3 regions of the Acidovorax sp. LjRoot66 genome follow, and region 2 is predicted to be linked to each of the others. Evidence: predicted binding sites of a transcription regulator. Region 2 holds the regulator's gene; each other region holds the start of a gene.
The links. The regulator FNR, encoded in region 2, switches genes on or off when oxygen is low (the NO sensors DNR and NnrR bind a similar motif). The targets are predictions, from matches to a motif close to TTGATNNNNATCAA.

Region 1: a site for FNR is predicted at 3,914-3,927, ahead of cyoA (ubiquinol oxidase subunit II). Genes of this name have one in related genera too.
Region 3: a site for FNR is predicted at 2,511-2,524, ahead of ACSQ3Y_RS02560 (universal stress protein). Genes of this name have one in related genera too.

What each region holds. Positions count from the first base shown of each region.
Region 1 covers NZ_CAXUQU020000001.1:2,264,595-2,269,973, forward strand. The annotation lists gene cyoD (cytochrome o ubiquinol oxidase subunit IV) at 1-70, opposite strand, end outside; gene cyoC (cytochrome o ubiquinol oxidase subunit III) at 71-730, opposite strand; gene cyoB (cytochrome o ubiquinol oxidase subunit I) at 723-2,732, opposite strand; gene cyoA (ubiquinol oxidase subunit II) at 2,757-3,821, opposite strand; gene ACSQ3Y_RS10470 (MFS transporter) at 4,089-5,379, shown strand, end outside.
Region 2 covers NZ_CAXUQU020000001.1:5,075,621-5,080,999, reverse strand. The annotation lists gene ACSQ3Y_RS23910 (Bug family tripartite tricarboxylate transporter substrate binding protein) at 1-757, shown strand, start outside; gene ACSQ3Y_RS23905 (MBL fold metallo-hydrolase) at 879-1,850, shown strand; gene ACSQ3Y_RS23900 (histidine phosphatase family protein) at 1,822-2,427, shown strand; gene fnr (fumarate/nitrate reduction transcriptional regulator Fnr) at 2,424-3,143, opposite strand; gene hemN (oxygen-independent coproporphyrinogen III oxidase) at 3,316-4,698, shown strand; gene ACSQ3Y_RS23885 (sulfite exporter TauE/SafE family protein) at 4,701-5,379, shown strand, end outside.
Region 3 covers NZ_CAXUQU020000001.1:538,483-543,861, reverse strand. The annotation lists gene ACSQ3Y_RS02575 (hypothetical protein) at 64-489, opposite strand; gene ACSQ3Y_RS02570 (LysR family transcriptional regulator) at 617-1,609, shown strand; gene ACSQ3Y_RS02565 (metallophosphoesterase) at 1,622-2,467, shown strand; gene ACSQ3Y_RS02560 (universal stress protein) at 2,592-3,014, shown strand; gene ACSQ3Y_RS02555 (TetR/AcrR family transcriptional regulator) at 3,092-3,712, opposite strand; gene ACSQ3Y_RS02550 (LysR family transcriptional regulator ArgP) at 3,877-4,791, opposite strand; gene ACSQ3Y_RS02545 (D-amino acid dehydrogenase) at 4,920-5,379, shown strand, end outside.

The DNA of each region.
Region 1 (5,379 bases), 2.8 Mb from region 2:
CGCCATGGTGGTCGTCGTGGTGATCGTCATGGCCGTGGCCATCGTTGGCGGTGTGTTGCGCGGCGCTCATTTACAGCACTCCCATCAGGTACACGAAGGTGAAGACGCCGATCCAGACGACGTCCAGAAAGTGCCAGAACATCGACAGGCACATCAGGCGGCGCTTGTTCTCGTGGATCAGGCCGTGCTTCTTGATCTGCAGCATCAGCACCACCAGCCAGACCAGGCCGAAGGTGACGTGCAGGCCGTGGGTGCCGACCAGCGTGAAGAAGGCCGACAAAAAGGCGCTTCGCTGCGGGCCCGCGCCCTGGTGGATCAGGTGGTGAAACTCATACAGCTCCAGCCCCAGGAAGCACAGGCCGAACACGCCGGTGATGGCCAGCCACAGCAGCGTGCCATTCACGTTGTTCTGCTGCTTCTTGATCATCGCGAAGCCGAAGGTGATCGACGACGCCAGCAGGAAGGCGGTGTTGATGGCCACCAGCGTCAGGTCGAACAGCTGCGCGCCGGTGGGGCCGGCGGCGTAGCTGCGGCCCAGCACGCCGTAGGTGGCGAACAGCGCAGCGAAGATGAGGCAGTCGCTCATCAGGTAGAGCCAGAAGCCCAGGGCGGTACCGTTCTCGGGGTGCGGCTCGTGCGCCAGGTGGTATTCGCGGCGGGCCAGCGTGGCGGCGGTGGGGCCGCCTGCCGTGATGGCGGCGGCGGCTTGGTTGTAGGTGATATCAGACATGGCTGGCACGCAGTTGTTGGGTACGCAGGTTCTCGGTCTCCGTCACTTGCGCGGCGGGGATGTAGAAGTCACGCTTGTAGTTGAACGTGTGGACGATGGCCACCAGCACCACGCCCGCAAACGACAGGCCGGCCAGCAGCCACATGTGCCAGATGAGGGCGAAGCCCAGCACCAGCGACAGCGCCGAGATGATCACGCCCGCACCCGTGTTGGCCGGCATGTGGATGGGCGCAAAACCGGTGAGGGGGCGCGCATAGGCGTGCTTCTTCATGTCCCACCAGGCATCGATCTCGTACACCTTGGGGGTGAAGGCGAAGTTGTAGTCCGGCGGGGGCGACGAGGTGGCCCACTCCAGCGTGCGGGCGTCCCATGGGTCGCCGGTGTGGTCGCGCAGCTGTTCGCGCTTGAGGTAGCTCACCACGATCTGGATCAGCAGGCAGGCGATGCCCAGGGCGATCAGGCCGGCGCCGATGGCGGCGATGACGAACCAGATCTGCAGCGACTGGTCTTCGAAGTGGTTCGCACGGCGGGTGACGCCCATCAGGCCCAGGATGTACAGCGGCATGAAGGCCACGTAGAAGCCCACCACCCACAGCCAGAAGGAGCACAGGCCCCAGAAGCGGTCAAGCTTGTAGCCGAAGGCCTTGGGGTACCAGTAGTTGATGCCGGCGAACAGGCCGAACAGCACGCCACCGATGATCACGTTGTGGAAGTGGGCGATCAAAAACAGGCTGTTGTGCAGCACGAAGTCGGCCGGGGGCACGGCCAGCAGCACGCCGGTCATGCCGCCGATGGCGAAGGTGACCATGAAGGCCAGGGTCCACATCATGGGCAGCTCGAAGCGGATACGGCCCTTGTACATGGTGAACAGCCAGTTGAAGATCTTCGCGCCCGTGGGGATCGAGATGATCATCGTGGTGATGCCGAAGAAGGTGTTCACGCTGGCGCCGGAGCCCATGGTGAAGAAGTGGTGCAGCCACACCAGGTACGACAGGATGGTGATAACGACCGTGGCGTAGACCATGGAGGTGTAGCCGAACAGGCGCTTCTTGCAGAACGTGGCCACCACTTCGGAGAAGATGCCGAAGCAGGGCAGGATCAGGATGTAGACCTCGGGGTGGCCCCAGATCCAGATCAGGTTCACGTACAGCATGGCGTTGCCGCCCAGGTCGTTGGTGAAGAAGTTGGTGCCGGCATAGCGGTCCAGCGACATCAGCACCAGCGCTGCGGTGAGCACGGGGAAGGATGCGACGATGAGTGCATTGGTGCACAGGGCCGTCCACGTGAAGATGGGCATGCGCATGAGGTTCATGCCGGGTGCGCGCATCTTGATGATGGTGACGATCAGGTTGATGCCCGAGAGCGTGGTGCCCACCCCGGCGATCTGCAGCGCCCAGATGTAGTAGTCAAGCCCCACCCCCGGGTTCTGCGCCCCCAGGTTCGACAGCGCCAGCCAGCCGGCGGTGGAGAACTCGCCCAGGAACAGCGACACCATCACCAGGATGGCACCGGCGGTGGTCATCCAGAAGCTGAAGTTGTTGAGGAACGGGAAGGACACGTCGCGCGCGCCGATCTGCAGCGGCACGAGGTAGTTCATGAGGCCCGTGACCAGCGGCATGGCCACGAAGAAGATCATGATCACGCCGTGGGCGGTGAAGATCTGGTCGTAGTGGTGCGGCGGCAGGTAGCCCATGTTGTCGCCAAAGGCCATGGCCTGCTGCAGGCGCATCATCAGCGCGTCGGCAAAGCCGCGCAGCAGCATGACCACGCCCAGGATCATGTACATGATGCCGATCTTCTTGTGGTCGATGCTGCAGATCCAGTCGCGCCACAGGGTGCCCCACAGGCGGAACTTGGTGATGCCGGCCAGCACGGCCAGGCCACCGAGCACGACGCCGATGAAGGTGATCAGCACGATGGGCTCGTGCGCCATGGGAATGGAGTCCCAGGTGATTCGGCCCAGGGCCCAATGCGGTGGTGCGGTAACGGGTGAGGTGGACATGTTCGTCAGTCTCTTAGGCGCGGATCATTGGCGGGAAAGGGTGCGGTCGTGGACCGTGGCGTGGCGCGCTTCGAGGGCGGCCACGATCTGGCCGGCGTTGTCGATGGTGCACACGTCCTGGGGCAGGTTCAGGCCCATGGCCTTCATGTAGGCCTCGCCACCGCGCTCGTCGATGGTCATCATGTGGTGCATGCACATCTTGCCTTCTTCGACGCAGCGGTTGAGCACCTTGTCGTACAGGCCGTCTTCCACGCTGGCAAAGCGCTGCACGGGGTCGCGCTCGCTGGGCTTGACGAGGTTCAGGTAGGTGGTCTTGTCCAGTGCCTTGCCTTCGGTCTTGGCCTTGGCCACCCACTGCTCGAAGTCGCCCTGGCTCAGGCCGTGGAACTTGAAGGTCATGCCCGAGAAGCCCGCGCCGCTGTAGTGCGAGGCGATGCCGGGGTACACGCCGGGCTTGTTGATCACGGCGTTCAGCTCGGTCTGCATGCCGGGCATGGCGTAGATCATGCCGGCGAGGTCTGCCACGTAGAACGAGTTCATCGTGGAGGTGGCGGTGAGCTTGAACAAAATGGGGCGGTCCACCGGGGCGGCCAGCTCATTGACGGTGGCAATGCCCTGCTCGGGGTAGAAGAACAGCCATTTCCAGTCCATGGCGACCACCTGCACCACCAGGGGGGTGGCCTGCGCTTCGAGCGGCTTGGTGGCCGAGATGCGGTCCAGCGGGCGGTAGGGGTCGAGCTTGTGGGTGCCGATCCAGGTCAGCGCGCCCAGGGCGATGATGATCAACAGCGGCACGGTCCAGATCACCAGCTCCAGCGTGGTGGAGTGGTGCCAGTCGGGGTCGTAGTCTTCTTCGGTGTTGGCGGTGTTGGACTGGCGGTACTTCCAGGCGAACCACAGCGTGAGGGCGATCACCGGGACGATGATGATCAGCATCAGCAAGGTGGCCTGCACGACCATGTGGCCTTGCTGCGACGCGACGTCGCCTGCGGGGTTGAGGACGACGGCCTTGCTGCAGCCGGCGAGGCTGGTGGCTGTGGCCGCCAACGCAAGCCATGCCGGCCCGCGAAGTTGGGGAAGTTTGAACATGTGATGGGCCCAACAAAGGCGTTTAGGGGTAAACGCGAATGACAATTTGCCGCTCAATGTAATAGAGCAGCCAAATTTGTCCATTGGACATTTTGTCCAAGGTCAAGTTTTTGCCCCATTCCGGTGCCACCGGCGCCATGCCTTGACCCCGTCGTGAGCACACTATGGCATTTGTCCTGCAAGAGCGTCAGTGAAAGCTCACTTGCCGCCAGGGGGCCTTGGGTGTAAAACGTGGGTGTATCAGTTACACAACAAGGAATCCCGTTCATGAGCAGTCCCGCCTCTGCTATCTACCCAGCGAATGGCTTTGAAGAAGGCCAAGACTCTCTTTCCCGCGCGGACACCCATGAAGACGTCACCCCCAGCGAAATCGCGGTGGGCGTGATCATCGGACGCTCGTCCGAGTATTTCGACTTCTTCGTTTTCGGGATCGCCTGCGTGCTGGTGTTCCCGACGTTCCTGTTCCCCTTCATGTCGCGCCTGGATGGCACGCTGGCCTCCTTTGCGCTGCTGGCCGTGGCCTTCGTCGTGCGGCCCATCGGTACGGCCATCTCCATGGCCATCCAGCGGCGCTGGGGCCGGGGCACCAAGCTGACCATTGCGCTCTTCCTCTTGGGAGTGTGCACGGTGGGCATGGCCTTTTTGCCGGGCTACAAGGACCTGGGCACCACGGCCATCGTGGCGCTGCTGATTTTGCGCATCGGCCAGGGCCTGGCGCTGGGCGGCTCGTGGGACGGCCTGCCGTCGCTGCTGGCGATGTCGGTGCCCAAGCACCGCCGCGGCTGGTACGCCATGATCGGCCAGCTGGGCGCGCCCGTGGGCTTTGTGCTCGCGGCCGGCCTGTTCGCCTATCTGTATGCCAACCTCACGGTGCAGGAGTTTCTGGCCTGGGGCTGGCGCTACCCGTTCTTCGTGGCCTTTGCCGTGAACGTGGTGGCCCTGTTTGCCCGCCTGCGCCTGGTGGTGGGCCAGTCGTACACCGAGCTGCTGCAGGACCGTGAGCTGCAGCCCGTGCCCGTGCACGAGGTGATGCGCGACGAGGGCGGCAACGTGCTGCTGGGTGCCTTTGCGGCGCTGGCCAGCTTTGCGCTGTTCCATCTGGTCACCGTGTTCCCGCTGTCGTGGATCACGCTGTACACGGACCAGCCGGTCACCCAGATCCTGGGCGTGCAGATCGTCGGTGCCTTCCTGGCGGCCGGGGCCATCATGGTTTCGGGCTGGCTGTCGGACCACCTGGGCCGGCGCAAGCTGCTGGGCGGCATGGCGGTGCTGATCGGGGTGTTCAGCTTCATGGCGCCGGTGCTGCTGAACAGCGGCGAAGTGGGCAGCACCATGTTTCTGCTGCTGGGCTTTGTGCTGCTGGGCCTGTCGTACGGCCAGGCATCGGGCACGGTGACGGCCAACTTCTCGCCCAAGTACCGCTACACGGGCGCGGCCCTGTCGGCCGACCTGGCCTGGATCATCGGCGCCGCGTTTGCGCCCCTGGTGGCCCTGGGCCTGTCGGCCCAGTTCGGCCTGCTGGCCGTGACGGTGTACCTGCTGTCGGGCGTGGCCTGTA
Region 2 (5,379 bases):
GGCCATCGCCGCCGTGGAAACGGGCCGCGCCGCGCCCGACGGCTACACCATCCTGTCGGCCGACAACGGCACCATGGTGTTCAACCCGGCGCTGTACAGCAAGCTGACCTACAACCCCAGCAAGGACCTGCTGCCCGTGACGCTGATGGGCAAGTTCCCGATGATCCTGGTGGTCAACCCGGGCGCCGACTTCAAGGACGCCAAGGACTTCGTCGCCAAGGCCAAGGCCAAGCCCGGCGCCATGAGCTTCGGCTCGGCCGGCGCAGGCAGCCCGCACCACCTGGCGATGGAGCTGCTCAAGGTCGATGCCGGCCTGTTCATGACCCACATCCCCTACCGCGGCGCTGCGCCGGCGCTCACGGACCTGGCCGGCGGGCAGATCCCGGCCATGATGGTTGACCTGGCCGCCGGTGGCGCCTTCATCAAGGCCGGCAAGGTGCGCCCGCTGGCGGTGGCCAGCGCCAAGCGGCTGCCGCAGCTGCCCGATGTGCCGACCTTCGCCGAACTGGGCTTCAAGAACGTCGAGGCGTCTGCCCAGGTGGGCATCGTCGCGCCCGCAGGCACGCCGGCGGACGTGGTGGCTGCCCTGCAAAAGCAGGTGGCTGCCGCCATCAACCAGCCTGCGGTCAAGCAAAAGCTGGTGGACTTCGGCATCGAGCCCGTGGCCAGCACGCCGGCCCAGTATGCAGACCTGATCCGCACCGAGACGGACCGGTGGCACAAGCTGATCAAGGCGCAGCGCATTACCCTGGACTGACGCCCCTGGCAAGATCCCAAGACCCCATGGCGCCTACTGATTTGCGCCGGGTCTGGTGCCATCGTGCCACTCCCCGTTACAGTTGAAAACTCATCAGTTCAACTCAATACCGGAGAGTTTCATGCTGTCACGCCGCCATTTCCTGGGTGCTGGGCTTGCCGCCCCTGCTTTTTACGCTGCGGGCTCGTTCGTGCCTGTGTGGGCGCAGAATGCGCCCAACTTCGGTACGCCCACCCTGCCCAACCCCGGCTTTCGGCGCATGAAGGTGGGCGATGTGGAGGTGGTGGCGCTGGCCGATGGCGTCACGCGCCGCCCGCTGGGCGAGGAGTTCGTGAAAAACGCGCCGCTGGCCGAAGTGCGTGCGCTGCTCACCTCGCAGGGCCTGCCCACGGACTACATCGACGTGCCCTACACCCCCTTCCTGGTGGTGGCAGGCGGGCGCAAAATCCTGATCGACACGGGCCTGGGCGAGTTTGGCGGCCCCACCACCGGCAAGCTGCTCGACAGCCTGGCCGCTGCAGGCCTGAAGGCCGATGACATCGACACCGTGCTCATCAGCCACTACCACGGCGACCACATCAACGGTATTCGCAATAAGGCGGGCGCGCCGACCTTCCCAAAGGCCAAGGTGCTGGTGCCGGCCGCCGAGCATGCCTTCTGGATGGACGATGCCCGCATGGCGGCTGCGCCCGCGGGCATGAAGGGCGCCTTCGAGAATGTGCGCCGCACCTTTGCCACCATGCCGGCCGACACGCTGGTGCAGTTCGGGGCGGGTACCGAAGTGGCACCGGGCATCCAGTCCGTGGCGGCCTACGGGCACACGCCGGGCCACACCCTGTTTGAGCTCAAGTCCGCCGGCCAGAACTTCTTTTACGTGGCTGACCTGACCAACGTGCCGGCCCTGTTCGCACGCAACCCCGACTGGGCCGTGACCTTCGACATGGATGCCGAGGCCGCACGCAAGGTGCGGCGCGAGGTGTTCCAGCGCATCACCGCCAGCAATGCCATGCTGGGGGGCTTTCACTTCCCGTTCCCGGCTTTCGGGCGCATGGCGGCATCGGGCAATGGCTATGCGTTCCAGCCCGCAGCCTGAAGTGGCCGTTGGCCGGCGCACCGTGCTGGGCGCCGGGCTGGCGTTGACCACGCTGCATGCCTGGGCCGCCCAGGACCCCGAGGCCGAGGCCCTGCTGCGCAAGGGCGGGGTGGTGGCTGCGTTCCGCCACGCGCTGGCGCCCGGCACCTTCGATCCACCGGGGTTTCGCCTGGGCGACTGCGGCACGCAGCGCAACCTCAGCGAAGAAGGGCGCGAGCAGGCACGGCGCACCGGCGTGTGGTTCAAGGAGCGCCAGCTGCAGCCGGCCAAGGTGCTTTCGAGCCCCTGGTGCCGCTGCATCGACAGTGCCACGCTGGCCTTTGCCGCCCCCCAGGTGTGGCCCGCGCTGGGTTCGCCGCGCGGCGCGCCGGAGACCACCGGTGCCAGCCACCTGCGCGAGCTGCGCCAGGCGCTGGTGGCCGCGTCGGCACGGGGCGCAAGCTTCGAGGCCTGGTTCACCCATATGTTCGTGCTGTCCGATCTGGCCAGCACCAACACCAGTTCGGGCGAGGCGCTGATCCTGCGCGCGGACCGCAGCGGCAAGACCGAGGTGCTAGCCCGCCTGCAAGTCTCTTAGCTACAGGTCTGCGAGTTGACGATGCGCTTGAGCGCATCGGTGTCCAGGATGCGCACATGGCGCTGCTTGACCTCGACGATGCCGTCCTCGGCGAACTTGGAGAAGGTGCGGCTCACGGTTTCGAGCTTGAGGCCCAGGTAGCTGCCGATTTCCTCGCGCGTCATGCGCAGCACCAGCTCGGACTGCGAGAACCCGCGCGCGTGCAGGCGCTGCACCAGATTGAGCAGAAAGGCGGCCAGGCGCTCTTCGGCGCGCATGCTGCCCAGCAGCAGCATCACGCCGTGCTCGCGCACGATCTCGCGGCTCATGATCTTGTGCACATGGTGCTGCAGGGCCGTGACCTCGCGCGAGAGCTCCTCGATGCGGTCGAACGGCATCACGCAGACCTCGGCATCTTCGAGCGCCACGGCGTCGCAGGTATGGTGGTCGTTGACGATGCCGTCCAGGCCGATGATCTCGCCCGCCATCTGAAAGCCCGTCACCTGGTCGCGCCCGTCCTCGGTGGCCACGCAGGTCTTGAAGAAGCCGGTGCGGATGGCGTAGAGCGAGGTGAACACCTCGCCGTTGTGGAACAGCGTGCCCCCCCGCTTGACCTTGCGCCGCACGGCCACGATCTCGTCGATGCGCGTGAGCTGCTCGTCGTTCAGGCCCACGGGCATGCACAGCTCACGCAGGTTGCAGTTGGAGCAGGCGACTTTGATGGTGAGCGGGTTCATGGGCACAGCAGCTGATTGGGGGTGCGAACGGATCGCATCCGGGGGGAGGAGCGTGGTGGTGGCTGACATGCATCAAATTGTGGGCCCTGCGACTCCGTGATCACTTGATCTGCGTCAAGGTCGGTGGGCAAAGGCTGCGGCACAGTCAGTACCCAACAAGGAACCGCTCCCCATGACCGCTGTGACGCCCGAACTTCTGAGCCGCTTCGACGTGCCTGGTCCCCGCTACACCTCTTACCCCACGGCTGACCGTTTCGTCGAGGCTTTCGGAGAAGACGAGTATGTGCTGGCCCTGGCCCAGCGCAAGGCGGGCACGCCGGGCAAGGCGTTGCCGCTGTCGCTGTATGTTCACATTCCGTTCTGCGAGTCGCTGTGCTACTACTGCGCCTGCAACAAGATCATCACCAAGCACCACGACCGGGGCGATGTGTACCTGCGCTACCTGGCGCGCGAGGTGGAGCTGCACACGGCCCACTGCGGTACGGGCCAGGTGGTGAGCCAGCTGCACCTGGGCGGGGGCACGCCCACCTTTCTGTCGGACGACAAGCTGCGCGAGCTGATGGCGGTGCTCAGGCGCAGCTTCACGTTTGCGCCGGGCGGCGAATACTCCATCGAGGTGGACCCGCGCACCGTGACCCCCGAGCGCCTGGCGGTGCTGGCCGAGTTGGGGTTCAACCGCCTGAGCTTTGGCGTGCAGGATTTTGATGCCGATGTGCAAAAGGCCGTGCACCGCGTGCAGCCGGCCGCGCAGGTGTTTGCGCTGGTGGAGGCGGCGCGCAGCCTTGGGTTTGACTCGGTCAACGTGGACCTGATCTATGGCCTGCCGCGGCAGACTCCAGAATCCTTCGACCGCACGCTGGAGCAGGTCAAGCAGCTGCGGCCCGACCGCATTGCGCTGTATGCCTATGCCCACCTGCCCGAGCGCTTCAAGCCTCAGCGGCGCATCGTGCCGGCCGAGCTGCCGGCGGCGCCTTCCAAGGTGGCCATGCTCTCGCGCTCGCTGCAGCAGTTCATGGACGCGGGCTATGTGTACGTGGGCATGGACCACTTCGCCCTGCCCACCGACGCGCTGGCCGTGGCCAAGCGCCAGGGGCGGCTGCACCGCAACTTCCAGGGCTACAGCACCCAGCCCGACTGCGACCTGATCGCCCTCGGAGTCTCGGCCATCGGCCGGGTGGGCGCCACCTACAGCCAGAACGCCAAGACCCTGGATGAGTACTACGACCTGCTGGACCAGGGCCGCCTGCCCGTGGTGCGCGGCCTGGCCCTGAACCGCGACGACCTGGTGCGCCGCGCCGTGATCATGGCGCTGATGTGCCAGGGCGAGTTGCTGTTCGAATCCATCGAGGCGGGCTGGCTCATCGACTTCCGGCGCACCTTTGCGTCCGAACTGGAGCAGCTCGCGGGCCTGCAGGCGCAGGGCCTGGTGAGCGTGACGGAGGAGGGGATCACCGTCTCGGCCATGGGCTGGTTCTTCGTGCGCGGCATCGCCATGGTGTTCGACCGCTACCTGCAGGCCGACCGCAACCGCGCCAGATTCTCCCGGATCATCTGACCATGCTGGCCACCCTGGGCTGGACCGCGCTGCTGATGGGCCTGGCCGGTGGCCCGCACTGCCTGGCCATGTGCGCGGCGCCGTGCGGGGCGCTGGTGGGGCAGGGTGGGGAACAACCCGTTCGCTGGGCCGGGCAGGGGGGCGCGGGGCTGGCCGAACCCGCACCATCGCTTGCGCTGGGCCGGCTGCTGGCCTTCCATGGCGGGCGGGTCGCCGGCTACGCTGGCCTGGGCGCGGCTGCTGCCCTGGCCATGGATAGCCTGGCCTGGCTGACCCAGCGCACCGCTGCGCTGCAGCCGGCCTGGACCTTTTTGCACCTGGCCATGATGGCCTGGGGCCTCTTGCTCCTGGTGCAGGCGCGCCAGCCGGCCTGGGTGGAAGGCCTGGGCCGCTCGGTGTGGCGGCGCGTGCAGCCCCTCACGGCGGGGGCGGGCGGTGTGGGTGCGGCCGGGCTGCTCTGGGCGCTGATGCCCTGCGGCCTGCTGTACTCGGCCCTGCTGGTGGCGGCGCTCAGCGGTGGGCCGGTGCAGGGGGGCGCCACCATGGCGCTGTTCGCCCTGGGCAGTGGCCTGTGGCTGGTGGGCGGGCCGTGGCTGTGGTCGCGCCTGCGCAGCCGCATCAACCAGGCCCGGGCCGACTGGGGCACGCGCGTGGCCGGGGGGCTGCTGTGCGCGGCGGCCG
Region 3 (5,379 bases), 4.5 Mb from region 2:
AGCCCCGCCAGCAACAAAAAAGCCGTGGCATGCCACGGCTTTGCAGCGCAAAAGCTAACCGACTCAGTAGTACTTGCGGATGTCGCTCATCCCATAGTTCAGTTCGGCCATGATGCGCGGATCGCGCAGAGCGACCTGCCAAGTGCGGCTGTCTTCGGCGGCGTGGCGGCGGCTTTCGGCCCAGCTGGAAGCAGCGGCGCGCAGGGCCAGACCGGCACGGCGGGCCGGTGCGGACAGCAGGGCGAGGGCAGCGAACGCCACCAGCCAGAGCACGACCCAGGCCGACAGCAGGTGGCCGTCGGTCCAGCGATCGACCACCTGGTTGGCCAGCACCAGCAAGGCGGAGACCACGGCGGCCAGCACCAGGGAGGCAGCGCCACGGGCACTGTCGAAGCCTGCGGCGATGCCCTTGAGGGCAGCCGCAGCCTTTTCGGCGCGGATCACGCCAGGGTGTTCGGTTGGATAGTCCACGTGTACAAAATTGGTCATTTCGGTTCCCCTATCGAGCGCTTTTGGCGACATTGCCGGGCGATGTCGCAATACTAGGGTTTACCCTTTAGTCTTTCAAATTTATATGTTGAATCATTGGTATTCACATTGGTGATGATTTGAAACCATGTCCAGCCGCCTGAACTTCCGCTCCCTCGACCTGAACCTGCTCAGGGTCTTTGACGAGGTCATGGCCGAGCGCAGCCTGACCAAGGCGGCGCACAAGCTGTCGCTGACCCAGCCAGCCGTGAGCAACGCCATGCGCCGCCTGCGCGAGGTGCTCGGCGACGACTTGGTGGTGCGCAGCGGCCAGGGGGTGGAGCCCACGCCCCGGGCACTGGCCCTGTGGCCCCCCATTCGCGATGCGCTCACGCAGTTGCAGGAATCGCTGGCACCCGGCCGCTTCGACCCGGCCACGGCCGAATCCACCTTCGTGCTGGCCATGGCCGATGCCACGGGTGCGACCCTGGTGCCCGGCCTGGTGGAGATTCTGGAGAGCGAGGCGCCCGGTGTCGCGGTGCGGGTGGTGCCCTTGACGACGCGCGACCCGCGCCGGCTGCTGGAGGAAGAGGCAGCCGACATGGCCGTGGGCTACTTCCCCGCCGTGCTGGCCGACCTCACTGCACGCGAGCAGTCGGGCGGCATGGTGTCGTTCGAGAGCCGGCGGCTGTACGACAGCGAATACATGTGCGTGATGCGCCAGGGCCACCCGCTGGCCGATGCGCCCCTCACGCTGGATGCCTACTGCGAGGCACGCCACATGCTGGTGAGCTTTTCGGGCCGGCCCTTCGGCTTCATCGACGAGGCGCTGGCATCGCTCGGGCGGCGCCGGCGGGTGGTGCTCACGGTGAACCAGTTCTTCACAGCGGGCCGCGTGGTCTCGGGTTCGGACATGCTGACCGTTCTGCCGCGCCACTTCGTACCGGTGACCGGTATCGCGGATGCCCTGGTGCAGCGCAACCTGCCCTTCGACGTGCCGCCCGTGCACGTGGACGCACTGTGGCGCCGCAACAGCACGCAGGAGGCGGCCATGGGCTGGCTGCTGTCGGCATTGGCGCGCGCGGCACGGCGCGCCTTTCCCCAAGGGGAGCCCGGCCATTCGGCCGGCGCGACCCCTTAGACTGCACAGCCCATGAAAATCCAGATCCTGTCCGACCTGCACCTCGAAGCCAACCCCGATTTCCTGCCCGAGCCCGCACCGGGCGCCGACCTGCTGGTTCTGGCGGGCGACATCGGCTCCTACCAGGAGGGGGGGCGCATGCAGGACGAGGACTTCGGCCTGGCGCGTTTTTCGCCGCTGCCGCAGTTCGCCGGCTGGCCTACGCCGGTGCTGTTCGTCCCGGGCAACCATGAGTACGACGCGCTCGACTTCGATACCGCCCACGCGCGCCTGCGCGCCACCTGTGAGCGCCTGGGCATCCGCATGCTGGAGCGCGAGACGCTGGTGATGGACAGCGTGCGCTTCGTGGCCACCACCCTGTGGGCCGACTACGACGCGCTGGCGGACGATGCGCAAGTGACCGACCTCGCCCGGCGCCTGAAGCTGCGCGAGAAGGCCTTCCGCGCGGCCAACCACTACCTGCGCAAGACCGGCGGCACCAAGGACGGGGAGCCCTTCCTGGCCGAGCCCATGCGCGAGCTGGCGCTGCTGTGCACAGAGTGGCTGCGCGAAGCACTGGCCACGCCCTTCGACGGCACCACGGTGGCCATCACCCACTTTGCGCCGAGCCTGCGCAGCGCCGACCCGCGCTACGGCGTGGTGCCGGGTACGGCCGGCTTTTGCAATGTGCTCGATGAGCTGCTGCCCCATGCGCAGGTATGGATCCACGGTCACCTGCATGCGCCGAGCGACTACACGGTGCAGGGCACGCGGGCCGATGGCAGCCCCTTTGCATGCCGGGTGGTGGCCAACCCGCTGGGTTATGCCCGCAATGGAGAACAGGAAACCTTCCGGCCCCGTTACTGTGTAACCGTATGATGGCCTGCACGGGCCACCCACCCGTGCAGCGCAGGAAGAAAACCTGACACAGGTCAAGACAACAATCGCCGGCGCCCCTTACCCTGGCCACTCTGGTCTTGCCATTCCAACAAGGAGAACTTGCATGAACATCCTGCTCGCTGTCGACGGCAGCGCCTTTACCAAGAAAATGCTCGCCTACCTGGCTGCGCACGAGGAACTGCTGGGCCCCAAGCACAACTACACGGTGCTCACCGTGCAGGCGCCCCTGCCCGCCCGCGCCCGTTCGGCCCTGGGCAAGGAAGCCGTGGACACCTACCACGCCGAGGAAGCCGACAAGATCCTGGCCCCGGTGCTCAAGTTCATCTCCCGCCAGGGCGTGCAGGCCAAGACCATCGTCAAGGTCGGTCAGGTCGGTGAAACCATTGCCAAGGTGGCGGACTCCGGCCGATACGACCTGTTGGTGATGGGCTCGCACGGCCATGGTGCGCTCGCCACCCTGGTCATGGGCTCCGTCACGACGCAGGTGCTGGCGCACTGCAAGGTGCCGGTGTTGCTGGTGCGCTGAGTTGGCGGCGGCATGCGCCGCCCCCTCATGCAAAACGCCCGGAATGCCGGGCGTTTTCGCGTGCGGTCACCATCAATTCACCTCGATACCAGCCCATCGAAGCAGGTGCGCAGCACCAGGTCCACGATCTCGGCGTCGGAGTACTGGCCGCCTTCCTTGAGGAAGGTCACCACTGGATCGCAGGCGCGTGCGTACAGGGTGTACAGCACCACCAGCGGGGGCAGCGTGGGGTTGATCACGCCCTGTGCCTGGGCTTGCACGATCCACTCGCCAATCTGGTCGCTCACGGTGACCAGGCCGTCGAGGTAATCCTTGTCGGCCATGAGCACGGCGCGCAGCGAGGAGTTGCGGCTGGGCAGCAGCGGCATTTCGTTGGTCAGCAGGCGCTCCAGCGACCAGCGCACCAGGGCGCGCAGTTTCTCGTGCGCCGGCAGCTCGGCCGGAAGCGCGCTCAAGTAGGTACGCACCCGCGCGAGGATCTGCACCATGGCGGCACTGCACAGCTCTTCCTTGCTGCAGAAGTGCTTGTACAGGCTGGCCTTGGCGATGCCCACCGCATTGGCGACATCGTCCATGGTCATGGCGTCGAAGGCCTTTTCACCCAGCAGGCGACAGGCCGACTGGAGGATCGCGCCCTCCCGAGCCTGGTGCATCTGCTCCTTGAAGGACACTTTGGGTTGTAGCGTGGTGGTGGACATGGACCCCATCTTATACATTGCAGTAAAAAAATAAATGACAAAGTTGCAATACAACTACGCCGTTCACGTTTTAGTCTGCAGGAATCGTGCCGCCCCACTGCGGGGAGTGCCATTTCGTGCGGGTTACCCCCTGTTGACTGCTTTTACAGCCCCGGGCTTGTAGTTCACGGCTGGGTCAGCGTTTTTGCAGCCGTGGCCGTGAGCGCGGCGGTCAGGGCATCGAGCACCACCGACTCCAGGTTCCAGCAGTGCCAGTACAGCTGGATGGGCAGGGCATGGCCGGGAGCGAGGTCGACCATGCTGCCGTCGGCGATGGGCCCGCGCGCCAGCAGCTCGGGCACCACACCCACGGCCCAGCCAGCGGCGACGGCGCGCATCTGGCCTTCTGTGCTGGGCACGAACAGGTGATTGAGCGCCACGCGCTTGAGCCCGAAAGTGCGCGCCACGAACTCGGCCGCCATGTCGTCCTTGCGGTTGAACGACAGAAAGGACACCTCACGGAAGTTGTGCGGCGTAAGCCCATGGGGCAGGTGCTTCTCGGCAAACGCGGCGGACGCCACGGCCACGTAGCGCATGGCACCCAGCGGCACCATCTTGCAGCCGCGCAGCGCCTGCTTGAGGGTGGTGACGCAGCCCAGCACCTGGCCCGAGCGCAGCCACTCCTGCGTGAAGTCCTGGTCGTCGACGATGATTTCCAGCGGCAGGCGCTGGCCCACCAGCTCGTGCAGCGCGCCCATGGCCCAGGTGGCAATGCTGTCGGCATTGATGGCGATCGAGATGCGCTCGTCCTCGCGCGTGGCGCCGGGGGCGCTGGGGGCTAGCTCCTGCAGGTCGCGCTCCAGGTCGGCGCGCAAGAGGCGCATCTGCTTGGTGTGCTTGAGCAGCAACTGCCCCGCCGAGGTCGGCCGCAGCGGCCGGCTGCGCACGATGAGCACCGAGCCCACCTGGGCCTCCAGCGCACGCAGGCGCTGGGAGACAGCCGACTGCGTGACGTTCAGGCGCTGGGCGGCGCGCTCGAAGCCGCCTTCTTCGACGATGGCGGCAAGACATTCCAGGGCGGCGGGGTCGTAGGTGCTCATGGCGAGGATCTCGGCAAACGGGTGCAAGGGTGGCCTTGTGGGCACTGCTTGCATTAGACAGACTGATGCGTTTGGATTGAGTTTAATTTTGCTTTTAGTAGAACGCAATGTGGATCACACTGCCATCCATGAAAACCATCATCCTGGGCGCCGGCATCATCGGCATCAGCACCGCGTGGCACCTATTGGAGCGCGGCCACGAGGTCGTCGTGGTCGACCGCCAGCCCGATGCCGCGCTGGAAACGAGTTTTGCCAATGCCGCGCAGATCTCGGTGAGCTACTGCGAGCCCTGGGCCAACCGGGAGGCGCCGCTCAAGGCGCTCAAGTGGATGTTCGACAAGGAGGCGCCGCTGCTGTTCCGCCCCCAGCTCGACTGGGAGCAATGGCGCTGGAGCCTGAAGTTCCTGGCCCAGTGCAATGACAGGGCCTTCGAGCGCAATGTGCAGCAGATCGTGGCCCTGGGCGCCTACAGCCATGCCGCGCTCAAGGACCTGGTGGCCACCACCGGCATCGACTACAACCGGCTCGAACGCGGCATTGCCCACTTCTACACCGACCAGAAATCCTTCGACGATGCCGGCCACGCGG